Regions from separate parts of the Streptomyces sp. NPDC058371 genome, predicted to be linked through region 1. Evidence: riboswitches for the same ligand, from Rfam matches in the RefSeq annotation. Region 1 holds a riboswitch; each other region holds the start of a gene.
The links. A riboswitch is a leader RNA that binds a small molecule or an ion and turns the genes downstream of it on or off. The one in region 1 is predicted to bind S-adenosylmethionine.

Region 1 (10,310 bases):
ATCTGGACCTGCGGGCCACCGGGGAGCTCACGGACGACGTCGACGCCACGTTGACGGTCAACCGCTACAAGACCGCCAAGTACACGATCGAGCGACCGCTGCACATCGGAGCCGCGCTCGCGGGCGCCGGCCCGCGGACCATGGCCGCCTGCACGGCGTACGCCCTGCCGCTGGGCGAGGCGTTCCAGCTCCGTGACGACCTGCTGGGTGTGTACGGGGACGTCCAGGACACCGGCAAGTCCCGCCTGGACGACCTGCGCGCCGGCAAGAACACCACCCTGGTCGCGCTCGCCCTGAGCGCCGGTGACCCGGCGCAGAGCGCCCGGCTGCGAGCCCTCGTCGGCGACCCCGTGCTGGACGAGGCCGGGGCCGAGGAGATCCGGGCGATCTTCGCGGCCACCGGCGCCCGGGAGGCCGTCGAGCACATGATCGACGACCGCTATCAGCAGGCTGTGCGGGCCCTGGACAGCGCCCCTTTCACCGCCGAGGCGATCACCGCCCTGAAGGACCTGGCCATCACGGCCACCAGGAGGAAGTCATGACCGCAGACCTGACCGCGTCCGCGCCGGTTCCGCTCCCCGGCGAAGCCCCGGCCGGGACGGCCCGCTACTGGCAGGAGTGCACCGACCGGTTCGCCGCCCTGTTCGACCAACACCTCGGGTACGAGGCGCAGAAGATACCGCTGACGGACGCCGAGCTGCGTGAGGTCATCGACGCCTGCAACCGCGCGGCGGCGCCGCTGGGCAAGACCGTGTCCGACAAGCGCTGGATCTCCTACATGGACGTCGTCCGGTGGTCCCAGAGCGCCCGGCACATCAAGGACATGGAGGCGTTCAAGGCCGTCTGCGTGCTCAACTGCGTGACGTTCGTCTGGGACGACATGGACGCCGGTCTGCACGACTTCGACGTCTTCCTGCCCCAGCTGCGCGCAGTGTGCGACCGGTACTACGAGCCGGTGGACGCCGAGTTCGCGTACGAGGGGGCCCGGGCCTTCGTCGTCAGCGACCACATGTTCCGGGACTCACTGATCAAGCAGGTCCTCTGCAGCACATCACCGGAGCAGTACTTCCGCTTCCGCGTCACCGACGTGGGAGTCGACTTCTGGATGAAGATGTCCTACCCGATCTACCGGCATCCGGAACTGACCGAGCACTCCAGGACGGGGCTCGCCGCCCGGATGACCACCCGTGGGCTGGCCATCGTCAATGACTTCTACTCCTACGACCGGGAGCGGGCCCTCGGCCAGATCACCAACTGCTTCCGGCTGTGCGACGTTTCGGACGAGAACGACTTCCGGCGCTTCTTCCGGGCCCGGGTGGACGACATGGCCGAGGACATGGAGTGCATCAAGGCCTTCGACGACACGACCCGCGACGTCCTGCTCGACCTCCTGCACGGCAACTTCGTATGGACCACGCAGGACCGGCGCTACCAGGCACCGGTCAATGACGTCAACTCGCGGATCGAGTAGGGGACCCGACCCATGCGCACCCCCAAGACCTCGACGGAACGGCCCTGGCGGATCGGCACCGCCCCCGGCGCTCTGCCCCTGCTCGGACACGTGCCCGCGCTGTGGCGTCGCCCACTGGAGTTCCTGGCCTCCCTGCCCGCCCATGGCGATCTGGTCGAGGTACGGCTGGGGCCCAGCCGGGCCTATCTCGCCGCCCATCCCGAGCTCGTCCGGCACGTCCTGCTCAATCCACGTGTCTTCGACAAGGGCGGGGTCTTCGACAAGGCGCGGCAGCTGCTCGGCAACAGCCTGTCGGTGTCCCGTGGCGAGGAGCACCGCTTCCAACGGCGCCTCATCCAGCCCGCGTTCCACACGACGAAGATCGCCGCCTACACGACGGCCGTGGCCGACGACACCCGCACGGTGACCAACACCTGGCGGCCCGGTGAAACCCGGGACATCAGCGACGCGATGCATGCCCTGCTGATGCGGGTCGCGGCCCGGACGCTGTTCTCCACCGGGCTCGACGAGGCGACGATCGAGGAGGCCCGCCAGTGCCTGCGGACCGTCTCGCACGGCATCTACAAGCGCACCGTCGCGCCCTTGGGCGTCATGGAGAAACTGCCCACCCCCGGCAATCGCGCCTACGATCGCGCCAACGCAAGACTCCGGCAGATCGTGGCGGAGATGATCGCCGGCCGGCGCCGGTCCGACAGCGACCACGGTGACCTGCTGTCCACCCTCCTGCAGGCCGAACACCCCGACACCGGCGAGAAGCTGGACGACGGTCAGGTGCTGGACCAGGTGATCACCTTCCTGGTCGCCGGAAGCGAGACCACCGCCTCCACGCTGGCCTTCGTCTTCCACCTGATGGGGACGCTGCCCGAGGTGGAGAAGCGGGTGCACGCCGAGGTGGACGAGGCGCTGGGAGGGCGTACCCCGGTCTACGACGACCTGTCGGCGCTGCCGTACACGCGCAATGTGATCACCGAGGCGCTGCGACTGTATCCGCCGTCCTGGATGGCGATGCGGGTCGCAGCCGAGGACGTCGAACTGGGCGGTCGGACCATTGCTGCCGGGACGATGATCCTTTACAGCGCCTATGCCCTGCACCACAATCCGGAGCTCTTCCCGGACCCGGAGACCTTCGACCCGGGGCGCTGGGAGGAGGAGCGGTCCGCCCAGGTGCCGCGCGGGGCACTGCTGCCGTTCGGCGCGGGCAGCCACAAGTGCATCGGCGACGTCCTCGCGCTCACCGAGACCGCGCTGATCGTCGCAACCGTCGCCGCGCGCTGGCGGTTGCGTCCGGTGCCCGGGACCCGGCTGCGTCCGGAGCCGAAGGCCACCCTGGAGCCGGGAGCGCTGCCCATGGTCCTCGAACGGCGCTGAGCCCGCCGCCCCACCCGAGTCATCCGCCGACACCCGTCATCGAAGGACACCCGAGGCATGAAGACCCACCCCGACACGTCCCGGCAGAGCCGACGCGTCGTCGCGGCGCCCCACCGACTTCCGCTGGTGGGGCACGCCCTGCTGCTGGCGCGCAACCCGCTGGACTTCCTGGCGTCACTGCCCGCCCACGGCGACCTGGTCGAGCTGCGCATCGGCACCAAACCGGCCTATCTGCCCTGCCGGCCGGAGCTGGTGCAGCAGGTGCTGCTGAACGCCCGGGTCTACGACACCGGCGGGCCGGTGAAGGAGAAGGCCCGTCCCATCCTGGGCAACGGGCTGATCACGTCCGACTGGGCAGACCACCGCCGGCAGCGCCGGATGGTGCAACCGGCCTTTCACGCCACGCGCATCGCCGCATACGCCGAAGTGATGCACGAGGAGTGCAGCGCGCACGCGGACACCTGGACGGCCGGACAACCGGTGGATGTCAGCGACGCCATGCAGGCGCTGACCGCGCGGGTGACCGCCCGCTCCCTGTTCTCGACCGAGATGGCGCCGCACTCGGTCGCGGAGATCCAGCGCAGCCTGCCTGTCATGGTGCGGGGCGCCTACCGCCGGGCCGTGGATCCCACCGGACTGCTGGCCCGGCTCCCGCTGGCCGCCAACCGCGAATTCGACACGGCACTCGGCCGGTTGCACGCCCTCATCGACGGCATCGTCGGCGACTACCGGCGGTCCGGGGAGGACCGCGGCGACCTGCTCTCGGCGCTGCTGGCCGCCCGGGACGACGAGGACGGCGGCCGGATGTCGGACCAGGAGATCCACGATCAGGTGATGACCCTGCTGCTGGCAGGTGTCGAGACCACGGCCAGTGCACTGACCTGGGCCTGGCACCTGCTCGCGAGTCATCCCGAGGCGGAGGCGCGGCTGCACGCCGAGGTCGACGAGGTGCTGGGCGGCCGGGCGCCGACCTATGCGGATGTGCCCCGGCTGGCGTACACGCAGCGGGTGTTCACCGAGACCTTGCGGCTGTACCCGCCCGCCTGGATGTTCACGCGGATGACCGCCGAGCCCACGGAACTGGGCGGACATCTGCTGCCTTCCGGTACGGACGTGCTGATCAGCCCCTATGTCATCCACCGCATCCCGGAGCTCTTCGCGCGCCCGGCGGCTTTCGACCCGGACCGGTGGCTGCCCGAACGCGCCCAGGACGTGGCACGCGGCTCGTATCTGCCGTTCGGCGGCGGCAGCCGCAAGTGCATAGGCGACGTCTTCGGAATGACGGAGGCGACCCTGGCGCTCGCTGCCCTGGCCTCGCGCTGGCGCCTGCGCCCCGTCCCGGGCACCGTGGTGAAGGCCCGGGCGGGCATGAGCCTGACCGCCGGGCCGCTGCCGATGGTGCCGGAGCCGCGCTGACCCGTCGCCCGAGTACCTGATGCGGCGGTGCGCAACGAGGTGCACCGCACCCTGTGTGCGCATCCGCCCGTAGATCGATAGGGGTTGTCGACGAACTCCTGGCCGAGTGCTGACAGGTCCTCAAAATCATCTGGGAACAAAAGTGTTCGTCACTTCGAACTCGTTCGAACCGACCATCGAATTCAAATAAACAGGGAATGGTCCCCGTTTAGCGGCGGGGGCCGTACCGGTGAAACGGGGAGTGGTCCACGGTTACTGCTAGGGTGCCGCCCATGGTGAGCAGTAAGGAGCCGCGGACATCCCTGCGCAGCGATGCACGACGCAATCGCGAGACACTGATCACCGTCGCCCGGCAGCTCTATGCCGAGCGCGGGGTGGACGCCCCGCTGGATGAGATCGCCCGCCGGGCAGGCGTCGGCAATGCCACGCTCTATCGGCACTTCGCCAGCCGAGCCGAACTGATCGAAGCCGTCTTCCGGGACTCCCTCGCGCCGATCCTGCGCGCCGCCGAGAAGGCCCGTGACCAAAAGGATGCCTGGGCGAGCCTCACCGCCTACCTCGACCATGTCTTCGCTCTGCTCGCGTCCGACCGTGGCGCCGGCGACCTGATGACCACCGAGACGGAGGGCGTGCCCACCCTCGACACACTGCGCGACGCCAACCGACGCACCCTCGAAAGCCTTCTGCGCCGCGGCCAGGACCAGGGCACGATCCGCGCCGACATCACGGTCGAGGACCTGATGTTCCTGCTCGCGGCGCTCGGCCGGGCCGTGCCCGCGGCACCCGACTCGTGGCGCCGTTACCTCGCCCTGCTGCTGGACAGCCTGCGCCCCGGTACCGGCTGTCCCCTTCCGGCTCCCTCGCTCGGCCCGGAGCGACTCGGTGCCGCGCTGCGTGACCTGGGCACCGCGCCGCCGAGGACGCGGGACCATGACCGGCCCACTCACCTGTGAGGATCGGAGACTCCGCACCATGACCCGCCGGCGCGCCATATCCCCTTTCGAGAGCGTCTACTTCCTCGACCTGGGGGCCGCCGGTCTGCCGCTGTACGACATGCCGGCCTACGTCGAGTCCCTGGTGCGCGGCCGCATCGACCCGGCCCTGATGGCCCGGGCCCTGGGTCTGCTGACCGAACGACACCCTCTCCTGCGCTCCGAGGTGGTGCACGGCGACGCGGGGCTCCTGCTGCGGGTTCGTGACCGGGTCCAGCCGCCGCTGACGCTGCTCGACGGCATCGACGAGCCCTTCGCCGAACTGATCAACTCACGGCCCGACTGGACCGAGAGCATGCTCCACGCGTGGCTGCTCACGGACGGCGAGCGAAGTCAGGTGGTACTCGGTGTCCATCACGGCGTCGCCGACGGCCGCTCCGCCTTCGCCGTACTGGACGAGTTCTGGCGGTACTACACCGCTCTGGCGGCCGGCGCAGACCCTGCTCCGGAGCGACGCGACGTGCTGCCGGAGGCCATCGACACCCGCCTGGCCGACGCTTTCCCGGAGGGTGAGATCGACGCCTTGGCCGACGCCCTGGCGCAGGCCGCGAGCATCGACACCAAGCCCGCCACGCTTCCCACCGAGGGCATGGGGCGGCCCGACCGCCCGGTCGAGTCGCGCCGCTTCGTCGTCGACAGGCTGGAGTTCGACCCCCGGACCACCGAGTCGGTGGTCGCCGCCGCCCGTGCCCAGGGCGTGACCGTGAACAGCCTCGTCACCGGACTGCTGCTGACCGCCGTACGCGCGCAACTCGCGCCCGAGACCGGCCCGTTGCCGATGGTGTGCGGCCACGGCGTCGACCTGCGCACCCGCTTGACGCCCGAACTGCCCCTGAGCACCGTGCTCAACTGCGTCACCGGACTGCAGACAGCCCTTGCCGTGTCGCACGACGACCGCCTCGACGCCGTCGGCCGAGAGGCGGCCGACCAGATCGCTGGCGCGCTGGCGCGCCGTGACCCGGAGCGCTTCCTGCTCGCCGCACTCCGAGCGGGTGCCCGGGGGATCGCCCTGCCCGTGCCGGTCGTCAGTTACGGCATCTCCAACGTCGGCCGGATTCCCGCTCACCCCGTTCCGGAGGACGTGCACCTGCTCCGCTTCGGAGGCACCGCCAACGCACCCGGCATGCCGCCCAAGATCGTCGCCGCCGGCTTCGGGGGGCGGCTGCTGCTGCAGAACGAGTACGACAGCTGGACCTACGGCCCGGAACAGATGGCACGCCTGCGAGAGGCGCTGCGCGGCTCGGTGGAGGACCTGGCACGTTGACGGTGGTGCGGGCCTGTCCACCGCCGCACCCTGCGGGCCGGGCGGACGTCCATGGTCCACCCTTTGGTGAGCCACGGATCAAGTCTTAGAGTGAAGGCCCCAGCGCGCACCAAGGGAGAACCCAGCCGTGATCACCGCGATCGTGCTCATCAAGACCAGCGTGGACCGGATCCCCGAGATCGCGGAGTCGATCGCCGCCCTCGAGAGCGTCAGCGAGGTCTTCTCCGTCACCGGCACGTACGACCTGATCGCCATGGTCCGCGTCAAGGCGCACGACGACCTGGCGGACGTCATCCCCGGCAGCATCAGCAAGATCCCGGGCGTCGAGGGCACCGACACCCACGTCGCGTTCCGCACGTACTCCCAGCACGACCTGGAGGCGGCGTTCGCGATCGGCCTCGACTCCTGAGCCGGGACCTGCCGTGAACGCCGCCTCCGGGCGCTGAAGCTGTTCGCGCGAGGCTGTTCCCGGGACCTCAGACGGCGGGCACGCAGCGCCCGTCCTCGGTCCGGTACTGCCACCGCGCACCGTCCCGCACGAGCTCCTTCACGGCGCGCACGAAGCGCTCCACGTGCTCGTCCGGGGTGCCGGCGCCGAAGCTGACGCGGATCGCGTTGAGGGACTTCTCGCCCGGCGCGGCCTCGGGGGCACCGCACTCGCCCTGGCTCTGCGGGTCGCTGCCCAGCAGCGTGCGCACCAGCGGGTGGGCGCAGAACAGACCGTCGCGCACCCCGATGCCGTACTCGGCGGACAGGGCGGCCGCGAAGTGCGAGCTGTTCCAGCCCTCGACGACGAAGGAGATGACGCCGACCCGCGGGGCGTCGTCACCGAAGAGGGACAGGACGCGGACCTCGGGCACCTCGGCGAGACCCGCGCGGACCGTGTCGATCAGATACCGCTCGCGGGCCACCAGGGTGTCGAAGCCGGCCTCGGTCAGGGCCTTGCAGGCCGACGCGATCGAGTGGACGCCGATGACGTTCGGCGACCCGGCCTCGTGACGGGCGGCCGTCTCGTGCCACTCCACGTCCACTCCCCCGTCCTGCCGCCGCGAGACCTTGCGGCTGGCGCCGCCGCCCGCGAGGTACGGGTCGGCCTCGGTCAGCCAGTCGGCGCGGCCCGCGAGGACACCGGAGCCGAACGGGGCGTACAGCTTGTGGCCGGAGAAGGCGACCCAGTCGACGTCGAGCTCCTGCACCGAGACGGGGTGGTGCGGGGCGAGCTGCGCGGCGTCGAGGACGATGCGTGCGCCGTGCGCGTGGGCGGCCGCGGCGAGTTCGCGCACCGGCCACAGCTCGCCGGTGACGTTCGAGGCACCGGTGACGCACACCAGCGCCGGGCCGTAGGGGTCGCGGTCGGCGAGCGCGCGCTCCAGGGTCGCCACTGCCTCACCGGGCGTCCGCGGGGCGTTCAGGTACGTCACCCGGGCGTCCCGCCACGGCAGCAGCGAGGCGTGGTGCTCGGTCTCGAAGACGAAGACCTGGCAGTCGGCCGGCAGCGCGGCGGCGAGCAGGTTCAGCGAGTCGGTGGTCGAACGGGTGAAGACGACCTGGTCGTTCTCGCGGCAGTCGAGGAACTCGCCGACGGTCGTGCGGGCGTTCTCGAACAGGTCGGTGGAGAGCTGGGACAGATATCCGGCCCCGCGGTGCACGCTGCCGTAGTACGGGGCGTACGCGGCCACGTCGTCCCACACCCGCTGGAGGGCCGGGGCGCTCGCGGCGTAGTCGAGCGCGGCGTAGGTGACTTCGCCGCCGGTGACGAGCGGGACGGTGACATCCCGGCCCAGAACCGGCAGCGGGGCACAAACGGACTGGTCGGCGGCAACAGTGGAGACGGACACGGCGAACTCCCGTAAGAGGCAGGCGAAATCACCACGCGAGCGGGTGCGGAACGCACGGCTCGGCGCAGAAAAGGTGAAAGGGGTATGCGGAGGCGGGGCTCTACGCCCTATCGCATTCGCTTGCTCACAGAAGGCTCCCTGAATGACCAGGACCCCTGGGCTGTGTCCACTCGGAAGAGGGCAAGGGGTCCGCGCTTGCCGCAGACCTCGCTGCCTACGGCCTGGTCTTCACCCGGGGCACCCCGCCACGGACGGAGGGTTGCCGGACAGCCGGCCGGGGCCTGATGGCTGTCGCTCATGACCTGCCCAGCATCTTGCCACATGATCGTCCCGTCGCAACCCCGTGTCCGGATGCCGGGACGACGACGGCCCCGGCCCGGTCCGGAGGGGCGTGCAGCCGACGCTCCGGGTACGGGCCGAAGCGGGCGGGGCCGAACCCCCCGCCCGCCGCAGGCGCTACGCGTTCGTGGCAGCCACCCACCGCTCGAGAGCCCGCTTGGCGGCCCCCGAGTCGATGGCCTCCGCCGCCTGCTCCATACCGGCGTGGATCTGCTCCGCGAGCGACCCGTCGCCGGGCGACAGGGCGACCAGGGCAGCCGCGGAGTTCAGCAGCACCGCGTCCCGCACCGGCCCCTTCTCCCCGTTCAGCAGCCGGCGCGCGACATCCGCGTTGTACGACGCGTCGGCGCCCCGCAGGGCCTCCACCGGGACCAGCTCGATCCCGACGTCCCGCGGATCGAAGCTCTCCTCGTGGACCTTCCCGTCGCGTACGACCCACACCTTCGACGTCGACGTGGTGGTCAGCTCGTCGAGGCCGTCGTCGCCCCGGAAGACCAGCGACGAGTTGCCGCGCTCGGCGAAGACACCGGCCACGATGGGCGCCATCCGGGGATCGGCGACACCGACCGCCTGCGCCCTGACCCGCGCGGGGTTGGTCAGCGGACCGAGGACGTTGAACGTCGTGCGGATCCCCAACTGCCCCCGCGCCGCCGCCACATGACGCAGCGCCGGATGGAACTTCACCGCGAAGCAGATGGTGATCCCGGCTTCCTCGGCCACCTCGGCGACCCGCTTCGGGGTCAACTGAAGATTGATGCCGAGCTTCTCCAGGACGTCCGAGGAACCGGACGCGGAGGACGCGGCCCGGTTGCCGTGCTTGACGACCTTGGCACCCGTGCCGGCCACGACGATCGACGACATGGTGGAGATGTTGACGGTCTTCGCGCCGTCACCGCCGGTGCCGACGATGTCGACCGTCGCCCCGGGCACCTCGATCAGATTCGCGTGCTCGTACATGGCCCGGACCAGCCCGGAGATCTCCTCGACCGTCTCGCCCTTGGCCCGCAGCGCCACGAGGAACCCGGCGATCTGCGCGTCCGTCGCCTCGCCCCGCATGATGCGGTCCATCGCCCAGGCCGTGTCGTCCGCGCTCTGGTCACGGCCGTCGAGAAGGCCGTCCAGCACCACGGGCCAGGAACGGCCCGCCGCGATGTCGCCTCCAGCGGGGGTCACAGCACTCATATGCCGCTCCTGGGTTCGTAGACACGTACAAGAAGTCACGTACACGACGTGTGACAAGCAGGGTCCACCCTATCCAGGCCCGGGGACGGCAAAGAGCCCCGTCCATGCAATGGACGGGGCTCCAGCCGTGGCGGTCGCGCGGACCGGTCAGGTGATCAGTGGTGGCCGTGGCCGCTCGTGATCTCCTTGTACTCCTCGACCGTGGGCTTGGGGATCTGGCTGTCCTCCCCGTAGAGGCCCTCGCTCAGCTTGGCGCGCAGCTTCTGCGAGCCCTTCACCTTGCGCTCGACACCGTTCTCGTCGACCGCGGGGCCGATCTGGGCCGGCTGGTACTGCTCGTGCGCGGTGAGCGTGTGCAGGGCCTCCTGGCTGAGCGGCTCGTGCACCTCGATGAACTCACCGTGCGGCAGGCGCTTGATGATGCCCGACTCGCGGCCGTG
Region 2 (10,310 bases), on a different contig from region 1:
CGGCATCCAGGTCGCCGAGAGCGCTGCCAAGGACGTCAAGCGCGTCCACCTGGAGCTCGGCGGCAAGGCACCCGTCCTGGTCTTCGACGACGCGGATCTCGCGCAGGCCGTCGAGGGCATCACCACGGCGGGCTTCTTCAACGCCGGCCAGGACTGCACGGCCGCCACCCGGGTGCTGGTCCACGAGTCGGTGCACGACGAGTTCGTCGCCGTACTGGCCAAGGCGGCCGCGGGCGTCAGGACCGGTGGTGTCGACGAGGAGGGCGTGTTCTTCGGCCCGCTCAACAACGTCAACCAGCTCGCGCAGGTCAGCGGCTTCGTCGACCGCCTTCCGTCGCACGCCAAGGTCGAGACGGGCGGTCACCGCGTCGGTGAAGAGGGCTACTTCTACGCTCCGACCGTCGTCTCGGGTCTCAGGCAGGACGACGAGATCATCCAGAACGAGGTCTTCGGACCGGTCGTCACCGTCCAGTCCTTCACGGACGAGGAGCAGGCCGTGGCCTGGGCCAACGGCGTCGACTACGCACTCGCCTCCTCGGTCTGGACGAAGGACCACGCCCGCGCCATGCGGCTGTCGAAGCGTCTCGACTTCGGCTGCGTGTGGATCAACACCCACATGATCCTCGTGGCCGAGATGCCGCACGGCGGCTACAAGAAGTCGGGCTACGGCAAGGACCTCTCGGCGTACGGCTTCGAGGACTACACCCGCATCAAGCACGTCATGACCTCGCTCTGACGCGTGGTGACCGGGAGTGGGACAGGGCGGCCCTGCTCTGACGCGCCGGGCGCATGCGCATGGTGATGGGCTGAGGAAGCTGCCGGTGGGCGGGCGCCGCGGCCCAAAAGCCGAGGAAGCTGCCGGTGGGCGGGCGCCGCGGCCCATAAGTCGGGCTTATGAGGTCATAGATCGGACCCGGCTACTAACTTAGGCTTGCCTTAGTTTAAGCTTCCGGGCGTGTCACCCTGCCGTCGCTCGAAGGGAACCTGATCATGCCTCGCCCTCTGCGGGTAGCCATTGTCGGAGCCGGCCCTGCCGGGATCTACGCTGCCGACGCGCTGCTGAAGTCCGCAGTGGCGGCCGAGCCCGGTGTGTCCATCGACCTCTTCGAGCGGATGCCGGCCCCGTTCGGTCTGATCCGCTACGGCGTCGCCCCCGACCACCCCCGCATCAAGGGCATCATCACGGCCCTGCACCAGGTGCTCGACAAGCCGCAGATCCGTCTCTTCGGCAATGTCGACTACCCGGGGGACATCAGCCTGGACGACCTCCGTACGTTCTACGACGCGGTGGTCTTCTCCACGGGGGCGACGGCGGACCGCGACCTCTACATACCCGGGATCGACCTCGCCGGCTCGTACGGTGCGGCCGACTTCGTCTCCTGGTACGACGGGCACCCGGACGTGCCGCGGACGTGGCCGCTCGAGGCGGAGAAGGTCGCCGTCCTCGGCGTGGGCAATGTCGCGCTCGACGTGGCCCGCATCCTGGCCAAGACCGCCGAAGAACTGCTGCCGACCGAGATCCCGCCGAACGTCCACGAGGGACTCAAGGCGAACAAGGCCCTGGAGGTCCACGTCTTCGGCCGCCGCGGCCCGGCGCAGGCGAAGTTCAGCCCGATGGAGCTGCGGGAGCTGGACCACTCCCCGAACATCGAGGTCATCGTCGACCCCGAGGACATCGACTACGACGACGGCTCGATCGCGACCCGGCGCGGCAACAAGCAGGCCGACATGGTCGCCAAGACCCTGGAGAACTGGGCGATCCGCGACGTCGGCGACCGCCCGCACAAGCTGTTCCTGCACTTCTTCGAGTCGCCGGCCGAGATCCTCGGGGAGGACGGCGAAGTCGTCGGCCTGCGCACCGAGCGCACCGCTCTCGACGGAACCGGCAACGTCAAGGGCACCGGCGAGTTCAAGGACTGGGACGTCACCGCGGTCTACCGCGCCGTGGGTTACCTGTCCGACAAGCTCCCCAAGCTCCCCTGGGACGTCGAGTCGGGCACGGTCCCGGACCAGGCGGGCCGGGTGATCGAGGAGACCGGCGAGCACCTGCAGTCGACGTATGTCACCGGCTGGATTCGGCGTGGTCCCGTGGGCCTCATCGGCCACACCAAGGGCGACGCCAACGAGACCGTCGCCAGTCTGCTCGACGACCACGCGAACGGACGTCTGCACACCCCCGCCGCGCCCGCTCCGGAGGCCGTCGACGCGTTCCTCGGCGAGCGGAACGTCCGCTTCACCACCTGGGAGGGCTGGTACCGGCTGGACGCCGCGGAGAAGGCCCTGGGCGAGACGCAGGGCCGGGAACGGGTGAAGCTCGTCGAGCGTGAGGACATGCTCGGGGCGAGCGGCGCGTAGGCCCGACCTTTCCGAAGCGGATCAGGGGCGGCTGCCTGTTCGCCGGCCGGTCGCCCCGGTCGCTGCGGTGGGCAGAGTGGCTTCCGGTGCGTCCGTTTGTCGCGGGCGCGTCCGCCCGCAGCTTCCAGCCCCCGTTGGATGGCGGACGCCCTGTGCGGGACCCTCCCACCCCCGACGGTGGCAGGGCCCCGCCGGCAGTCAGCTGATGCGGTGGACCCGCTGAGTGGTGAGCTCGTACCGGGCGCCCACGACGGCCAGTTGGCCCGTCTCGATCCTGGCGGCGAGATCGGGCTCGGCGGCGAGCCGGGACCTGACCAGACGGATGTTGGCGGTGATGGTCGCGTCGATGCGTGCGTCGCCGTCGACCGAGTGGTCTATCGCCGGGCTGATCTGGTCGGCCAGATACTGGATGTGGGACGGGAGCTTCTGGCCGCTGCCGTCCGCCTGTACGGCGGCCGAGACGGCGCCGCACGACTGGTGTCCGAGGACCATGACGAGGGGGATGCCGAGCTCCAGGACGCCATAGGCGATGCTGCCGATGACCGCTTCGTCCAGGACCTCGCCCGCCGAGCGCACAGTGAGCAGATCGCCGAGGCCCTGGTCGAAGACCAGTTCCGGTGACACCCGGGAGTCGACGCATCCGAGGATGACGGCGAAGGGGTGCTGCCCGGCGATCAGTTCCTCCCGGATGGTGGAGGTCTCGTCGGGGTGCTGCTCGCGCAGGGTGCGCCAGCGTCGATTGCCCGCCGCCAGTGCGCTCAGGGCGGCTTCGGGAGTGGAGGGCCGTGTGGTGGAGGCGACGGCGGGGGAGCCGGCGGCGACGGCGGGGGAACCGAGCGCCAGCCCGGAACCGGCGGCCGCGGCCCCGGTCAGTGCGGCGCGCAGGACCGTGCGTCGCGGGTGCTGTGCGGTGGTCGCGCGCACGGCTCTGTTCCGGCCGTCGGCTATGGGGGGTTGGGAGTTGGCTGTCACGTAGGAAACGTAGGTGTGGGGGGCGTGCGGAGGGGGCGCGTTGCAAGATGCATAGCGCCTCTTTGCGCAGTCTTGGATCATGCCTCGGGGACTGTTGGTTGCCCCTCCGGGTGACGTCATGCCGCGTACGTGCCACCAGGGACGGTGAGGTCGCCGATGACATGTCGCGGGTGCCGTACGCGCGCGTGTATCGGCAGGCCGCCCGGCGAGCGAGGAGGACATGAGTAGTGGCCGAGTACTGGTTCGCGCGCCCCGAAGCCCGGAGCTGGACCTGCGCACCTGCGCCGGCCCAGGTGCGGGCCTTTCACGCCGCACTGCCCGGGTACGCCCCCACTCCGTTGACGGAACTCCCGGCCGTGGCAGCCGAGTTGGCTGTCGGTCGGGTCTTCGTGAAGGACGAGTCGGCGCGGCTGGGGCTGCCCGCGTTCAAGGTGCTGGGCGCGGCCTGGGCCGTGCACCGGACGCTCGCGGAGCGGGAAGCCTCGGCGGGACCGGTGACCCTGGTGACCGCGACCGACGGCAACCACGGCCGCGCGGTGGCCCGTACGGCCCGCGTGTTCGGGCAGCGCGCCCATGTCTTCGTGCCGCAGGGGGTGCACCCGGCGGCCGCGCGCGCCATCGCCGCCGAAGGAGCCGAACTGACCCTGGTCGCAGGCCACTACGACGACGCCGTGCGCCTGGCGGCCGAGGCGGCCGCCGCCCCGGACGCGGTCCTTGTCCAGGACACCGCCTGGCCCGGCTACGAACGCGTTCCCGGCTGGATCGTCGAGGGCTACTCCACCCTCTGCGCCGAGATCGACAGCCAACTCGCCACCGCCGTGGGCGCCGGGCCCGATCTCGTCACCGTGCCCGTGGGAGTGGGCTCGCTGGCCCAGGCCGTCGTCACCCACTACCGCAGCCGCCCCGCGGAACGACGCGCGCCCGCGCTGCTCGCGGTGGAACCCGACACCGCCGCGTGCGTGACGGAGAGCCTCCTGCGCGGTGAACGGGTGAGCGTCACCACCGGCGGGACCGCCATGGCGGGCCTGAACTGCGGTACACCGTCCAGCATCGCGTGGCCCCGGCTGCGGGACGGCCTGGACGCCGCGGTCTCCGTCACGGACGCGGACGCCTTCCGCGCCGCCGGCGACCTGGCCGCCCTCGGTCTCTCCTCCGGCCCCTGCGGCGCCGCTTCGCTGGCCGGAACCAGGGCCGCGCTCACCGGCGACGATGCCACGGAACGTCGTACGGCCCTGGGCATCGGCCCCGCTTCTACGGTCGTCCTGCTCAACACGGAGGGCGCCGCCGCCAACCCCGCGTCCCTGTAGGGCTGATCGCCGAACGGGGACGGACGGCGGCAGCCGGTCAGATCACCTGGTGGTCCGGGCGGAGCACCCGCCCGCGGAACGCCGGGTGGGCGTCGAGGCGTCGCACGTAGTCCCGCAGATGCGGCAGATGCGCGTACGGGGAGACAGCACCGGGGGTTTCGAGGTGGACCAGGGCGACCCAGAGGTCGATGTCCGCCGCGGTGAGTTCCTCGCCCAACGCGTAGGCGGTTGCGGCGAGTCGACGGTCCAGCAGCTCCAGTGCCGCCGTCCGCCGGTGCGGCCGCGCGGTCGGGGTGACGTCCGTGTCCAGGAGCTCACGGAGGGCGTCGATGTCCTCCGCCAGGGCCGACGGACGCAGTACGGGGACACCGCATCCGTTGCGGCCGGCGGCAAGGCCCGCGAGGTCGCGCAGAATGTCGGGGGTGTCATTGCTGACGACGCGTCCGGTCCAGCGGTCGCACAGCGCGGGAGCGGTCAACGGGCCGTCGTAGTGGTGCCAGGTGGCTTCGTAGGCGCCGCGCAGCGAGGCGAACGCGTCCGAGGTGTCGGCGGAAAGGCCGAGAAGTGTGGTGGCGACCGAGTCCTCCAGACCCAGTACGCCGAGGGTCAGCGAGACACGCAGCGAGAGCGGACAGTCCGCGGACAGATACAGCTGATAGCGGTGCGGCGCGGGGTAGAAGCCGCCGGCGACGTCGACGCCGATCCGGTTGTGGATGTGCTCGGCGCGACCGGCCGACGAGGTGCCCCGGGGCCGGGGGAGCGCGCCGATCTGGGCCGGCAGCTGGCGGGTCGGGGCGTACGCGGCCGGAGGGCACGGGGCTGGAGCGCTCGGCGCCGGAGCGCAGGCGGCGGTGCCTGTGCCGGACGTGCGGGTGCCGGAGGTGAGGGCGCTGCCGGCGGTGCCGGCACAGGATGCGCCCGTGCTGGAGGTGTGCGACATGGTCTCGGGCATGACTCTCCATGGGATGCGAAAGTCCCGGCCGCCTTGTGGGCGCCGCGACGGAACGGAGTGACTGCGCTTTCGTACCGGTCCGGATCGGTCGGACTAGTACGCGCTGGAGACACGCAACAGATCGATGTGCAGGCGTCTCGTCAAGCTGTTCCTGGGCAATTCCCACCGGCTTCGCACTCGGGGCTCGCGAGACGCGAGACCACGCTTGTCCCGCCGCACCGGCGGAACCCGGTCGTCACCCGGGGCACCCCGTCGCGGTGGAAGGGTTGCCTGCCAGCGGGCCGGGGCCGATGACCACCAGCAGGAAACCCTGCCGAGGGGCGCTGACAATCGTGACCGTCCCCGTCAGTGTCGTGGCGCTCCGTGAGGGCGTCAAGAAGGCGTCCACGAAGTCTCACGACGTGGTCCTCCGCGGAGTCCCGCGACGTGGGCCGCTGTGAAATCCCGCCACTTGGTCCTCGTCGCGTCTCACCACGTGGTCCTCCGCGCCTCACCACGTGGTCGCTCGACCGGCGGCCGACAGCCGTCCGGCGCCGCCGGAACAAAGAGCGCGGCCCCGCGGTTGCGAGAGTCAAAGGCACCGGACCGGAGCGGAGGTGGGAGCGATGAGCGGCATGCCGCCCGTGTCCCACAGGCCTGTCGCCGCCGTCCGCCCCGGTCGCCGAATCCGGCTCTACTCCCGCGCGCACATCGATCTGCTGCGCGTGGCCGGCGCGCTCTGTCGCCCCTGACCTGTTCTCCCGCCGCCGGCCCCACCGGATGAGGGCCGGCGATCTCCCATGGTCGACCAGGAAGGCACTCTGCCGTGTCCCCGATTTCTCCGCTGCACCTCGCCGTCGCGCTCGACGGCGCCGGCTGGCACCCGGCCGCATGGCGCGAGCCCGCGGCCCGTCCCCATGACCTCCTCACCGCCGGCTACTGGGCCGACCTCGTTGCCGAGGCCGAGCGCGGACTGCTCGACTTCGTCACGATCGAGGACTCCCTCGGCCTCCAGTCGTCCCGTTTCACCGAGCCCGACGGGCGCACCGACCAGGTGCGCGGCCGGCTCGACGCGGTGCTCGTCGCCGCCAGGATCGCCCCGCTGACCCGGCACATCGGACTCGTGCCGACCGTGGTCGCCACCCACACCGAGCCGTTCCACATCTCCAAGGCCATCGCCACCCTGGACTACGTCAGCGGCGGCCGGGCCGGTCTGCGCGTGCAGGTGTCGGCCCGCCGGAATGAGGCCGCGCACTTCGGCCGCCGTACGATCCCCGGCTTTGGCATCGAGGACCTGGACACCCCGGCGGTACGGGAGTTGACCGCGGATCTCTTCGAGGAGGCCGGGGACTACGTCGAGGCGGTGCGCCGGCTGTGGGACAGCTGGGAGGACGACGCGGAGATCCGGGACACCGCGACAGGCCGCTTCATCGACCGCGACAAGCTGCACTACATCGACTTCGAGGGCCGCCGCTTCAGCGTCAAGGGGCCCTCGATCACGCCCCGTCCGCCGCAGGGCCAGCCGATCGTCAGCGCGCTGGCCCACGAGACGGCGTCCGGTGCCCTGTTCGAGCTGGTGGCCCGGTCCGCCGACATCGGCTACGTCACCCCGCACGACCCCGACGAGGCCCGAGCCGTCGTCGCCGCGATCAGTGCCGCTCGGACGGCGGCAGGGCGGGCGGAGGAGCCGCTGCATCTCTTCGGCGACCTGGTGGTGTTCCTCGACGAGGACCCCGCGGCGGCCGCGGCCCGCCGGGACCGGCTGGACGGTCTGGCGGGCTACCCGTACACCAGCGACGCACGGGTCTTCACCGGATCGCCCGCCCAACTCGCGGATCTGATCGAGGAGTTGGCGCAGGCGGGACTCTCCGGCTTCCGGCTGCGGCCCGCCGTCATCGGCGACGACCTGCCGGCGATCACGCGGGGCCTGGTGCCCGAACTCCAGCGCCGAGGAGCGTTCCGGCGTGCGTACGAGAGCGACACCCTGCGCGGGCTGCTCGGTCTCGCCCGCCCCGCGAACCGCTACGCCACCGTCTGAGCCGGAGGGATCCCCGTCATGAGCAACCCGTCGACCACCTCGACCGACAAGCCGCTGAAGCAGATCCATCTGGCGGCCCACTTCCCCGGCGTCAACAACACCACCGTGTGGAGCGATCCGCAGGCCGGCAGCCACATCGACTTCAGCTCGTTCGCGCACTTGGCCCGGACCGCCGAACGCGCCAAGTTCGACTTCCTCTTCCTCGCGGAGGGGCTGCGGCTGCGCGAACAGGGCGGACAGATATACGACTTGGACGTCGTGGGCCGGCCGGACACCTTCACCGTCCTCGCGGCGCTCGCCGCCGTCACCGACCGGCTCGGACTGACCGGCACCATCAACTCCACCTTCAACGAGCCCTACGAGGTGGCGCGCCAGTTCGCGAGCCTCGACCATCTGTCGGACGGCCGCGCCGCCTGGAACGTGGTCACCTCGTGGGACGCCTTCACCGGCGAGAACTTCCGCCGCGGCGGCTTCCTCCCGCAGGAGGAGCGGTACTCCAGGGCCAAGGAGTTCCTGGCCACCGCCCACGAGCTGTTCGACTCCTGGGCCGGCGACGAGATCGTCGCCGACCGGGAGACCGGCACGTTCCTGCGTGACGCACGCGCCGGAGCCTTCGTGCACCAGGGCCAACACTTCGACATCCACGGGCAGTTCAACGTCCCGCGCGGTCCGCAGGGCCGGCCGGTGATCTTCCAGGCCGGAGACTCCGAAGAGGGGCGCGAGTTCGCCGCCTCCGACGCGGACGCGATCTTCAGCCGGCACAGCAAGCTGGACGCGGGGCGGGAGTTCTACGCCGACGTCAAGGGCCGACTGGCCCGCTACGGCCGCAGGCACGACCAGCTGCTGATCCTGCCCGCCGCGTCGTTCGTCCTCGGCGACACGGACACCGAGGCCGAGGAAATCGCCCGCGAGGTACGCCGGCAGCAGGTCAGTGGCGCCACCGCGATCAAGCACCTGGAGTTCGTCTGGAACCGCGACCTTTCGGCGTACGACCCCGACGGCCCGCTGCCCGACATCGACCCCGATCTCAGCGAGCACACCATCGCCCGCGGCCGGGCGCAGGTGCGGATGTACCGCGACCCGCTGGCCACCGCCCGGGAGTGGCGGGAGCTCGCGGCCGCGAACAAGTGGTCCATCCGCGATCTGGTCATCGAGACCGGCAACCGCCAGACCTTCGTCGGCTCCCCGGCCACCGTCGCCGAGAGCATCAACGCCCTCGTCCAGGCGGACGCTGCCGACGGCTTCATCCTGGTGCCGCACATCACGCCCGGCGGCCTCGACCCCTTCGCCGACACGGTCGTACCCCTCCTCCAGGAGCGGGGAGTCTTCCGGCACGACTACACGGGTACGACTCTGCGCGACCACCTCGGCCTGGCCGAGCCGGCCGCCCTGGACAGGGAGGCGGTGACCCGGCGGGTGGCGTCCTGAGGGACCCACGTCCGGTGGAGGTGCTTGGACTCCCGGAAGGAAACGGCTGATCCCGGGGGCTCGGCGAAGGCCCGGCCGACACCGTGCGGCGAAGAGGTTGGTGCGCGGGGCCGACGGGACCGGGTAACGTCTTTGTCATGTTCTTCCAGTCGCCGATCTACGGAGTGAGAGCGTGATGGGCCCCCGCTGACGTCGCCGCCCGACCCCCCATCGATGAATCCGTAGATCACTTCACATCATTACCGGGAGAACCCGTGACCGTGAGCAAGAACATCAACAACCCCGTGGGCATGGGCGGCGGCAAGCGCAAGAAGCTGTCCCGCGCCGAACGGCAGAACAACGGTCCGTACCGCAACCTCGACCGCCAGGGTGCAGCCGAGCAGAAGGCGGAGCTGGTGCGCAAGATGCGCGAGAAGGCAGGCGCAGCCGGGGGTGCCGGGCAGGCGGGCGACGACGCCGCACAGAGCTGACGCACCGCCGCCGCAGGGCGGCACCGCAGGGGGCAGGGTCCTGACCGCGACGCGCGGTCAGGACCCTGCCGCCGTCTCGGGGCTCCGCTGCCGTACCGGGTGCGGCCGGTCCCGCTCAGCTCTCAACCGACCACCCGGGGTAGCCACAGATTCGGCAGCCCCGTCACCGCCACCACCCCGAGCTGCACCAGCAGCGTCACCACCAGCGCGTTCCCCGTGCCCGGCCCGCGCGGCACCGCAGCGAAGGGGCGTCACGAGCTTCGCGCAGAACCGCGGGCTCAACCCGGTGACGGGACAACCATCACGGCAGCAACTCCCTTACGAGCGCTGCAACCTGCTCCACCTCGATGAGGAAGCCGTCGTGCCCGTAAGGGGATTCGACCAGCCGGAGGTGGTCCGCCGTGGAGATCCCGGCGGCCAACTCCGCCTGCTGCGACGGCGGATAGAGACGGTCGGAGCCGACCGCGGCGACGAGGGTCCTGGCGGTCACCCGGCGCAGCGCGGCGCGGACGCCTCCACGGTCGCGGCCGACGTCATGACTGTTCATCGCCTGCGTCAGCGTGAGATAGCTGCCCGCGTCGAAGCGGCGCACCAGTTTGTCGGCGTGGTGGTCGAGGTACGACTCGACCTGGTACCGGCCGCCGCTCCAGGGGTCTTCGGTGCCCTGCGGCGCGCGTCCGAAGCGCGTCCGCAGCTCCGGCTCGCTGCGGTACGTGATGTGGGCGAGGCGACGGGCCAGACCCAGCCCCGCGTGCGGGCCGCGGCCCGGTCCCGCGTCGTGGTAGTCACCGCCGGACCAGTGCGGGTCA
Region 3 (10,310 bases), on a different contig from region 1:
GCCGGGTTGGCGGACAGGGCCGTGACGACGTCCTCGACCGGCAGCCGGTCGATGGTGACCGCCCGCTTGAAGGCGCGGTCGAGGGTGAGGGTGGAGCCCGCGATCGAGCCGCCCTCCACCAGGCGGGCGACGCCGTCGCTGACCTCGACCCCCAGCGGGCCGAGCATGTAGAGGCCGTCGCCGAAGCCCGCCGCGTCCATCGCGTCGGTGATGAACGCCACCCGGTGCGCGCCCGCGTGGTGGAAGGCGAGCTCCAGGGAGGCGGGGTGCAGATGCGTGCCGTCGTTGATCAGCTCGACCGTGACGCGCTCGTCCTCCAGAAGCGCCGCGATCGGGCCGGGGGAGCGGTGGCCGAGCGGGGGCATCGCGTTGAACAGGTGCGTCGCCACGGTCGCGCCGGCGTCGATGGCGTCCTGCGTCTGCTCGTACGTCGCGTCCGTGTGCCCGATCGCCGCGATCACCCCGTGCTCGACGAGCAGCCGTACGGAGTCCAGGCCACCGGGCAGCTCGGTGGCGAGGGTGACCATCTTGGCGTGACCGCGGGCGGCGTCGATCAGCTTGCGGACGTCCGCCGGGTCCGGGTCGCGCAGCAGCTCCTCGGAGTGCGCGCCCTTGCGGCACGGCGAGATGAACGGGCCCTCGAAGTGGACGCCCGCGATATCGCCCTGCTCGGCCAGCTCGGAGAGCAGCCCGGCGCGCTGGGCGAGACCGTCCAGGTCACCGGTGACGGTGGAGGCGACGACCGTCGTCGTGCCGTGCAGCCGGTGGGTGTGGACGCCCTTGAGGACGTCCTCGACCGTTCCGGAGGTGAAGGACGCGCCACCGCCGCCGTGGTTGTGCAGGTCCACGAAGCCCGGGACGAGCCAGTGGCCGGAGAGATCGAGGGTCTCCGAGTCCGCGGGAGCGCTCCCGGCGATGCGCGTGCCGTCGACGATCACGCGGCCGCCGTTCACGGTCCCGGTGGGCAGGACCACCTGGGCGCCGGCGAGAACCTTGCTAGGGGCCATCAGGTGGTTACCTCCGAGCGGTCGGTGCTGTCGGTTTCGAGTAGATCCCAGGCGAGGAGTCCGGCGCCCAGACATCCGGCCGTGTCTCCGAGGTCGGCGGCGACGACGGCCGGCAGTTTCTGGAAGGTGACGCGCCGTTCCACGGCCGCCCGCAGCGGTGTGAACAAGGTTTCTCCGGCCTCGGCGAGACCGCCACCGATGATCAGGGTGCGCGGGTCCAGCAGGGTGAGCGCGGTGACGAGCCCGTCGGCGAGCGCGTCCACGGCGTCCTGCCAGACGCGTACGGCCCGTTCGTCGCCGGACTCCACGGCCTTGGCGCAGTCGGCCGCGTCCGCGCCCGGGTCCCCGGACGCCTCCGCCCAGGCCTGGCTGACGGCCGCCGCGGAGGCGTACCGCTCCAGACAGCCGCGCTGGCCGCAGGGGCAGGCGGTCCCGCCGGGCCGTACGACGATGTGGCCGATCTCGCCCGCGAAGCCGTGCGCGCCCGCCTCGACCTTGCCGTCGATGCCGATCGCGCCCGCGATCCCGGTCCCCAGCGGCACGAACAGGAAGCGGTCCGCTCCCTGCCCCGCGCCGATCCGGCCCTCCGCGAGGCCGCCGGTGCGCACGTCGTGGCCGAGCGCGACCGGGACGCCGTGCAACCGCTCGCTGAGCAGCCGGCGCAGCGGCACGTCCCGCCAGCCGAGGTTGGCCGAATACACCGCGAGGCCGAGGGCGGCGTCGACGATGCCGGGGACGGCCACGCCGGCGGCCGCGGCGGGTTCGCCGAGGTGCAGTTCGCCGTGGGCGCGCAGTTCGGCCGCGAAGCCGAGGATCGTCTCGACCACGGCGTCGGGCCCGCGCTCCCGGCCGGTCGCCCGGCGGGCCTGGTGGAGCAGCTCGCCCTCGGCGCCGACCAGGGCGGCCTTCATCCCGGTGCCGCCCACATCGAGGGCGATGACATGTCTCACGGGGACAGTGTCGCCCCTTACCCCAGGAGAGGTCTAGTCCACTTACGTGGTGTAGACCTTGTCTCCATACTTCGAGACAACTGTCGGGACAGTGACGTCCGGACGAAGCGCCCGACAACGGGCACTGAAGGCAGGGTTGGGGACGGGCTGTGCAGCGGCGTAGGACAGGACTGATCGCGGTGGGGTCCGCGCTGGGCATGACGGCGACCCTCGCCGGCTGCGGCGGCTCGGCGGGCTCAGGTGACGTGACCCTGCGGCTGGTGGCCGCGGACTACGGCGACTCCTCGGCGAACAGCTCGAAGAAGTACTGGGACGAACTGGTCAAGGAGTTCGAGGCCGAGCACTCCGGGATCAAGGTCGAGGTCAGCGTCTACTCCTGGAACGACGTCGACCGCAAGGTCCGGGAGATGGTCGACGCCGGCAAGGCGCCCGACATGGCGCAGATCGGCGCGTACGCCGACTACGCCGCCGCGGGCAAGCTGTACGAGGCCGACGACGTGCTCTCCATACCCACCCAGGCCGACTTCGTCCCCCAGCTCAGTGAGGCGGGGCAGATGAACCGGGTGCACTACGGCATGCCGTTCGCCTCCTCCACCCGGCTGCTCTTCTTCAACAAGACGCTGTTCTCCGAGGCCGGCATCACCCCGCCGCAGACCTGGAGCCAGCTCGCCGCCGACGCCAAGGTGCTGAAGGCCAAGGGCGTGAAGTACCCGTACGCGCTGCCGCTGGGCCCCGAGGAGGCGCAGGCGGAGACCATGCAGTGGCTGCTGAGCGGGGGCGGCGGCTACACCCAGGACGTCGGCACGTACTCGCTGGACTCGCCGGAGAACGTCAAGACGTTCGCCTGGCTCAAGAACGACCTGGTCGGCAAGGGGCTCACCGGCCCGACCGCGCCCGCGAAGCTCAACCGCGCCGACGCCTTCGCCGCCTTCGCGCGCGGCGAGGTCGGCATGCTCAACGGGCATCCCACGCTGATGAAGATGGCCGCCGAGAAGGGCGTGAAGTTCGGCATGGTGCCGATGCCCGGCATCAACGGCAAGGCCAAGGCCACGATGGGTGTCGCCGACTGGATGATGGCCTTCAAGCAGCACGGCCACCGCGAACAGGTCCGCGACTTCCTCGACTTCGTCTACAGCGAGAAGAACGTGCTCGCCTTCTCCCACCAGTACGACCTGCTGCCGGTGACCACGTCCGCGTCCGAGGCCATGGCCGCCGACCAGGACGACAAGGACCTCGCCTCCTTCCTCAAGGAACTCCCCTCCTCGCAGCTCTACCCGGTCGGCAAGACCTCCTGGGCCGGCGTCAGTGCCGACATCAAGAGCCAGATCGGCAAGGCGGTGAGCCCGAACGGCAGCTCGTCGGCCGTCCTGGGCGAACTGCAGCGCAAGGCGGCGCAGGCGGAGGCCGCGGAGTAGCCGGGCGGGGCGCCTGTCCCGGGCTGTGCCGCCTCTCGTTGTCGGTGCCGGGGGCTACCGTGTCGGCCATGGAAGAGCTCACCCCCCGGGAGCGGGCCGTCCTCGCCATGGAGCGCCGGGGCTGGCCGGGACCGGGCGCCAAGGAGCGGGCGATCCGCGAGCAGCTGGGCCTGGTGCCGGTCAGGTACTACCAGCTGCTCAACGCCCTGCTGGACGATCCGAGGGCGCTTGCCCACGACCCGGTGACGGTGAACCGACTGCGCCGGGTCCGCGACGCCCGCCGGGCGGAGCGCTGAGCCGGGGAGCGCCGCCGGTCACTTCCTGACTCACTGCCGGTCAATCCTGACGCGCTGCCGATCACTCCATGACCTGATGAGCCATGGGTGCGCCCGGCCCCGCCCGGATAGGGTCGAGGCATGGGCAGCCATACGGACTCCAGGGACCCCTTGCCGACCCCCGCGACCCCGGCCGGGCGCGAGGGTCTCGACGCCATCCTCGCGCGGCCGGGCCGCGCCGTGATCGCGCTCGACTTCGACGGGACGCTCGCACCGATCGTCGCCGACCCCGAGCAGGCCCGCGCCCACCCCGACGCGGTCCCCGCCCTCGCGGCACTCGCCCCGAAGGTCGCGTCCGTGGCGGTCGTCACCGGCCGGCCGGCCGGCGTCGCGGTCCGCCACGGGGGCTTCGCGGGCGTACCGGGCCTGGAACACCTCGTCGTCCTCGGGCACTACGGCGCCGAGCGCTGGGACGCGGTGAGCGGCACGGTCAACGCCCCCGCGCCGCACCCCGGCGTCGCCGCCGTCCGGGCCGAACTGCCCGGATTCCTGGACGAGATCGGCGCCTGGCAGGGCACCTGGATCGAGGAGAAGGGGCGCGCGGTCGCGGTCCACACCCGCCGTGCGGCGGACCCGCAGGCCGCCTTCGAGACGCTGCGCGAGCCGCTCGCCGGCCTCGCCACCCGCCACGGCCTGATCGTCGAGCCGGGCCGGATGGTCCTGGAGCTGCGGCCCCCCGGCATGGACAAGGGCGTCGCCCTCCTGGAGTACGTCCGCGAGATCGGCGCGGAGGCCGTCCTCTACGCCGGCGACGACCTGGGCGACCTGCCCGCCTTCGCCGCCGTCGACAAGCTCCGCTCCGACGGCGTCCCGGGCCTGCTGGTGTGCAGCGGCAGCGTGGAGGTGGCCGAACTGGCGGACCGCGCCGACCTGGTGGTGGACGGCCCGCCCGGCGTCGTCGCCCTGCTCACGTCACTGGCGTCCCGACTCGGCTGACTGCCGTAGGACGACGTGCCGGGCGTCGTGGGCTGCGGACCTTGTTCGAGGGCCGGCTCGGCTGACGGCCGTGGGCCGTTCGTGATCAGGCCTCCAGGGCGTGCAGCTGCTCCAGGAACCACTGGGCGGGCGGCAGCGCCGTCGCCGCGGCGGCCAGCCGCTTGGTGCGCCGGACGCGTTCGTCGACCGGCATCGTCAGCGCCTCGTGCAGCGCGCGGGCGGTGCCGATCACGTCGTACGGGTTCACCGTGACCGCGTCCTCGCCCAGCTCCTCGTGCGCCCCCGCCTCCCGGGACAGCACCAGCACGCATCCCTCGTCGGAGACGACCGGCACCTCCTTGGCGACCAGGTTCATGCCGTCCCGGATGGGGTTGACGAGCGCCACGTCCGCGAGCCGGTAGGCGGCCAGCGAGCGGGCGAAGTCGTCCTTGACGTGCAGCACCACCGGGGTCCAGTCCGCCGTCCCGTACCGGGAGTTGATCTCGTCCGCGACGCGCTGCACCTCGGCCGTGTAGTCCCGGTACACCGCCAGGTCCTGGCGGGAGGGATAGGCGAAGGCGACGTGCACCACCCGCTCGCGCCACGACGGCTGGTCCTCCAGGAGCTGCCGGTAGGCCAGCAGCCCGCGCACGATGTTCTTCGACAGCTCGGTCCGGTCGACCCGCACGACCGCCTTGCGCGGGGCCCCGTCGGAGGTGGTCCCGATCTGCTCCCGCAGTGCCGCCATCCGCTCGTCGACGTCCGCCTCGTGCGAGCGCCTCCGCAGGAAGTCCGCGTCCGCGCCCAGGCCGTGCACACCGATCCGGGTGTCCCCGACACCGCCGACGAGCGCGTCGCAGCAGGCCGTGAAGGCGCTCGCCCAGCGGTGGGTGAGGAAGCCGAGGCGGTCCGCGCCCAACATCCCGCGCAGCACCTGCTCGGCGATGTCGTCCGGCAGCATCCGGAAGTAGTCGACCGGCGCCCACGGGGTGTGCGAGAAGTGCCCGATGCGCAGATCGGGCCGCAGCTCGCGGAGCATCCCGGGCACCAGGGTCAGGTGGTAGTCCTGGACGAGGACGGAGGCACCGGACGCCGCCTCGTCGGCCAGCGCCTCGGCGAAGGCGCGGTTGTAGGTCTCGTACGAGGCCCACTGGCGCCGGAACTCCGCGTCGAAGGCCGGCTCCAGCGGGGTCTGGTACAGCATGTGGTGGACGAACCACAGCACCGAGTTGGCGATGCCGTTGTACGCGTCCGCGTGCACCTCGGCGTCGATGTCCAGCATCCGCACGCCGTCCTCGCCGACCCCGCGCCGCACCGCCTCGCGGTCCCCGTCGCCGAGCGCGGCGCACACCCACAGGGCGCCCGCGTCGGGCCCGATCGCGGACAGACCCGAGACCAGCCCGCCCCCGCCGCGCTTGGCGTGGAGCGAGCCGTCCTCGCGTACCTCGTAGGAGACCGGGCCGCGGTTGGAGGCGACGAGAATCTGGTGGGCGCCGTGCGTGGAAGCCATAAGCCTCAACCTAGCCCGGCTCGGAAACGCTCAAACGTACGGGCCGAGTACGGCGAGACCGTATACAACCGGCGGATTTCGTCACTGAGTGTGTCCGGCGGTCCGGTCAGGCCACTCTGCGTGTCTGGTACTCCCTGATGTCCACCATCGGCGGCCGTTCCTCCGTGTCCACGGAGTAGGTGCGCGGCTCGAAGCCGTCCTCGCCCCGCTCGAACTGGGTGAGGGCGGGACGGATCAGATGCCCGCGGGCCAGCCGCAGCTGCGCGGTCCGGTAGATCGCGGCGGCCATCCGGCCCAGCGCCTGCCCGTCCTGATGGCGGTGCTTGCGGACGCCGACGTCGACCTGGGCGAGCGAGTCGAGGCCCACCAGGTGCAGGGCGTCGACGAGCATGCCCAGCTCGACGCCGTACCCGACCGGGAACGGGAGCTGTTCCAGCAGGGAGCGGCGGGCGGCGTACTCCCCGCCGAGCGGCTGGACGAACCCCGCCAGCTGCGGCCAGTGCATGTTCAGCAGCGGGCGCGCCATGAGCTCGGTGACCCGTCCGCCCTGGCCCGCCGCCGAGCCCAGAGGCCGGTCGTACATGGCCTTGACGAGGTCCACTCCGGGGTCGGTGAGCAGCGGCCCCACGATCCCGGAGACGAAGTCGGACGAGAACTCCTTGAGGTCCGCGTCGATGAAGCAGACGATGTCACCGCTCGTCACCAGCAGCGACCGCCACAGGACCTCGCCCTTGCCGGGGACGGCCGCCAGACGCGGCAGGATCTCGTCCCGGTGGACCACGCGGGCGCCCGCCGCGGCGGCCACCTCCGAGGTGCGGTCCGTCGAACCCGAGTCGACCACGACGATCTCGTCGACGAGCGGGATCTGCTGCATCAGATCGTGGCGGATGACGGCGACGATCTCGCCGACGGTCTCCTCCTCGTTGAGCGCGGGCAGCACTACGCTGACCGTCGAGCCCGAGGTGCGTTTCGCGGCAATGAGCTTGTGGAGCGGGCGATCGGTCATGGACCAGGAGCGGGTGCTCAGCCAGCGCTCGACTTCTTCCAGCACAGTCTGCGGCTCCTCACTGTTCGATCACATGGTCCTTCAGGTATGTGATCCATCTCGCGGTTCGGACGACTATCTCAACTGTCCTGGCCTTCGGTTACAGTCTTGAACAACGCGGATGACCATCGCATGTCCTGGCGCGTCCCCGTGCACCACCGAACAACAACTGAATACCGCTCATCCAGAGGGGCAGAGGGATACGGCCCGTTGAAGCCCCGGCAACCCTCCAGTCGGTTCTCGTCACTGATCGCTGCTGATCAGTTCCGCGAGGCTCCCGACTAGGGAAGGTGCCAAATCCGTCTCACGGCGAAGTGCGTCGTGAGGAAGATGAGGAGAAAGGGCCTCGCCTCCATGGCTGCGCAGACAGTTGCAAGCACCACGAACTCCGCCACCGCCGCGAACTCCGTCGATCTGGGTCCCGCCGCGGCTCTCTCGTGCCGGGAATGCGGACACCGCGTGCCGCTCGGCCCGGTCTTCGCCTGCGAGGAGTGTTTCGGCCCGCTGGAGATCGCGTACGACTTCTCCGGCTACGACACCGAGGAGCTCCGCAAGCGCATCGAAGCGGGCCCCGCGAACATCTGGCGCTACGCGCCGCTGCTGCCGGTCCCCGCGGACGTCGCCGAGAAGCCGAACATCAACCCGGGCTGGACCAAGCTCGTCCAGGCCGACAACCTGGCGCGCGAGCTGGGTGTCGACTCCGGCAAGCTCTTCGTCAAGGACGACTCCGGCAACCCGACGCACTCCTTCAAGGACCGCGTCGTCGCCCAGGCGATCGAGGCCGCCCGCGCCTTCGGCTTCACCACCCTCTCCTGCTCCTCCACGGGCAACCTGGCCGGCGCCGTCGGTGCCGCCGCCGCCCGCGCCGGCTTCCGCTCCTGTGTGTTCATCCCGCACGACCTGGAGCAGGGCAAGATCGTCATGGCCGCGATCTACGGCGGCGAGCTCGTCGGTATCGAGGGCAACTACGACGACGTGAACCGCTTCTGCTCCGAGCTGATCGGCGACTCGGCCGGCGAGGGCTGGGGCTTTGTCAACGTCAACCTGCGGCCGTACTACGCGGAGGGCTCCAAGACCCTGGCGTACGAGATCTGCGAGCAGCTCGGCTGGCAGCTGCCGGACCAGCTGGTCGTGCCGATCGCCTCCGGCTCCCAGCTCACGAAGATCGACAAGGGTCTGAAGGAGCTGATCGAGCTCGGGCTCGTCGAGGACAAGCCGTACAAGATCTTCGGTGCCCAGGCCGAGGGCTGTTCGCCGGTGTCCGTCGCCTACAAGGCCGGGCACGACGTCGTACGGCCGCAGAAGCCGAACACCATCGCCAAGTCGCTCGCCATCGGCAACCCGGCCGACGGGCCCTACGTGCTCGACATCGCGCGGCGCACGGGCGGTGCGGTGGAGGACGTCAACGACGAGCAGGTGGTCGACGCGATCAAGCTCCTCGCGCGCACGGAGGGCATCTTCGCCGAGACGGCGGGTGGCGTGACCGTGGGTGTCGCGAAGAAGCTGATCGAGAACGGGCTGCTCGACCCGACGCTCACGACGGTCGTCCTCAACACGGGTGACGGTCTCAAGACGTTGGACGCGGTGGCCGGTACGGGGCTCACCGCGACGATCCGCCCGAACCTCGAGTCCTTCAGGGAAGCTGGGCTCGCGTAAAGGTCGTTGTTTCTCTGCGGGCCAGTGGGGGCTGGTCGCGCCCACGCGGCGGAGCCGCACAGTCAACGGAGCCCCGCGCCCCTGGAGGGGCGCTTCCGACCGGAGGTCACAAGGCATGAGCGTCAACGTCCGTATCCCCACCATCCTGCGCACCTACACGGGCGGCAAGGCCGAGGTCCCCGCCGAGGGCAAGACCCTCGCCGAGGTCATCGCGGACCTGGAGAAGAACCACACGGGCATCGCCGCGCGTGTCCTGGACGACCAGGGCAAGCTGCGCCGCTTCGTCAACGTGTACGTGAACGACGACGACGTCCGCTTCGAGCAGGGCCTGGAGACGGCGACGCCGGACGGCGCGGGCGTCTCGATCATTCCGGCCGTGGCCGGCGGCTGCTGACGGGCTGAAGGCCGGACAAACGGCCGCAGCCCCGGTCCGACCACTCAGAGTTCACCGAATTGCCCTCTCCGTGAGAGAAACGGAGGGGGCAATTCTGCATGGTTGAGCGCGGTACAGTTGGGGAAGCCGCTTCTCCTTTCATGCCGGGCGCATATGAGCCTTCGCTCGGTGCCCGACAAGAAGTAGCCAAAATGCCCGGTATTTTTGTGCCGATTACGGCATTTATGGGGCCCGACTTGCCCTGAATGTGTGCAAATTCTCCACATATTCCCGATCGGGCTTGCCCAGAATTCTCGTCCGATTGACCTGTTGCAGACGGCAGTTGGACAGATACATTCAGCCGCGGTCGACGCGTTCCGGCGCACACCCCCAACCGTTTGGGGGGTGAGGTCTGACCCGGATCCGCGAAGTGTGGATCTGTGCAAGGGCCAGTAATAGGGGAGTTAGGCATGGCTCAGGGCACCGTCAAGTGGTTCAACGCGGAGAAGGGGTACGGCTTCATCGCGGTCGACGGTGGTGCGGACGTCTTCGTGCATTACAGCGCGATTCAGATGGACGGCTACCGCACCCTTGAAGAGGGTCAGCGAGTGGAGTTCGAGATCTCGCAGGGCCAGAAGGGTCCGCAGGCGGACATGGTCAAGCTCGCCGTCTGATCTAGGCGCGATCGACCACCGACGCACGCACTCACGTCGAAGGGCTCCCATCCCCCCAGGGTTGGGAGCCCTTCGGGCGTTCCCGGGCAGCCCGCCGGGTACCGTCCGGGCGTTCCCGGATCGCCCGCCGGGTCCTGCTTCGCGCGTCCCCGGACCGCCCCGGGGTTCCCGACAGGCGCTTGCACTCGGAGGGGTCGAGTGCTAATCATTGGCGTTAGCACTCTGAAGGTGAGAGTGACAACTATGGACCGGGTCGGTGAGGCCCGCAGGCCAAGTGGGGCAAGGAACCACGAGGCACGCAGGCCGTCCGTCGCGGGCGCCAACACGGTCCGGAGCAATCCACCCCAGTCCGGGAGGACCACTTCACATGGCCAAGATCATCGCGTTCGACGAGGAGGCACGGCGCGGTCTCGAGCGCGGGATGAACCAG

Region 2: linked by a shared signal. The riboswitch ahead of ACFWM2_RS08990 (glutathione S-transferase family protein) and the one ahead of ACFWM2_RS17400 (aminotransferase class V-fold PLP-dependent enzyme) in region 1 are both predicted to bind S-adenosylmethionine.
Region 3: linked by a shared signal. The riboswitch ahead of thrC (threonine synthase) and the one ahead of ACFWM2_RS17400 (aminotransferase class V-fold PLP-dependent enzyme) in region 1 are both predicted to bind S-adenosylmethionine.

The regions. Positions count from the first base shown of each region.
Region 1 is NZ_JBHXJC010000005.1:23,593-33,902, reverse strand. Features, by position in the region: gene ACFWM2_RS17435 (polyprenyl synthetase family protein) at 1-542, shown strand, start outside; gene ACFWM2_RS17430 (hypothetical protein) at 539-1,471, shown strand; gene ACFWM2_RS17425 (cytochrome P450) at 1,484-2,839, shown strand; gene ACFWM2_RS17420 (cytochrome P450) at 2,897-4,255, shown strand; gene ACFWM2_RS17415 (TetR/AcrR family transcriptional regulator) at 4,528-5,208, shown strand; gene ACFWM2_RS17410 (hypothetical protein) at 5,228-6,511, shown strand; gene ACFWM2_RS17405 (Lrp/AsnC family transcriptional regulator) at 6,639-6,920, shown strand; gene ACFWM2_RS17400 (aminotransferase class V-fold PLP-dependent enzyme) at 6,988-8,349, opposite strand; SAM riboswitch class IV at 8,536-8,652, opposite strand; gene trpD (anthranilate phosphoribosyltransferase) at 8,806-9,870, opposite strand; gene ACFWM2_RS17390 (cytochrome bc complex cytochrome b subunit) at 10,026-10,310, opposite strand, start outside.
Region 2 is NZ_JBHXJC010000002.1:317,924-328,233, reverse strand. Features, by position in the region: gene ACFWM2_RS09010 (gamma-aminobutyraldehyde dehydrogenase) at 1-736, shown strand, start outside; gene ACFWM2_RS09005 (FAD-dependent oxidoreductase) at 991-2,355, shown strand; gene ACFWM2_RS09000 (carbonic anhydrase) at 2,554-3,327, opposite strand; gene ACFWM2_RS08995 (diaminopropionate ammonia-lyase) at 3,555-4,634, shown strand; gene ACFWM2_RS08990 (glutathione S-transferase family protein) at 4,672-5,586, opposite strand; SAM riboswitch class IV at 5,783-5,924, opposite strand; gene ACFWM2_RS08985 (putative leader peptide) at 6,192-6,317, shown strand; gene ACFWM2_RS08980 (LLM class flavin-dependent oxidoreductase) at 6,392-7,603, shown strand; gene ACFWM2_RS08975 (NtaA/DmoA family FMN-dependent monooxygenase) at 7,622-9,031, shown strand; gene ACFWM2_RS08970 (DUF6243 family protein) at 9,286-9,501, shown strand; gene ACFWM2_RS08965 (homoserine O-acetyltransferase) at 9,803-10,310, opposite strand, start outside.
Region 3 is NZ_JBHXJC010000003.1:145,931-156,240, forward strand. Features, by position in the region: gene nagA (N-acetylglucosamine-6-phosphate deacetylase) at 1-1,007, opposite strand, end outside; gene ACFWM2_RS12295 (ROK family protein) at 1,007-1,957, opposite strand; gene ACFWM2_RS12300 (ABC transporter substrate-binding protein) at 2,155-3,372, shown strand; gene ACFWM2_RS12305 (DUF3263 domain-containing protein) at 3,441-3,668, shown strand; gene otsB (trehalose-phosphatase) at 3,789-4,643, shown strand; gene ACFWM2_RS12315 (trehalose-6-phosphate synthase) at 4,729-6,132, opposite strand; gene ACFWM2_RS12320 (glucosyl-3-phosphoglycerate synthase) at 6,239-7,183, opposite strand; SAM riboswitch class I at 7,355-7,514, shown strand; gene thrC (threonine synthase) at 7,532-8,833, shown strand; gene ACFWM2_RS12330 (MoaD/ThiS family protein) at 8,949-9,227, shown strand; gene ACFWM2_RS12335 (cold-shock protein) at 9,677-9,880, shown strand; gene groL (chaperonin GroEL) at 10,248-10,310, shown strand, end outside.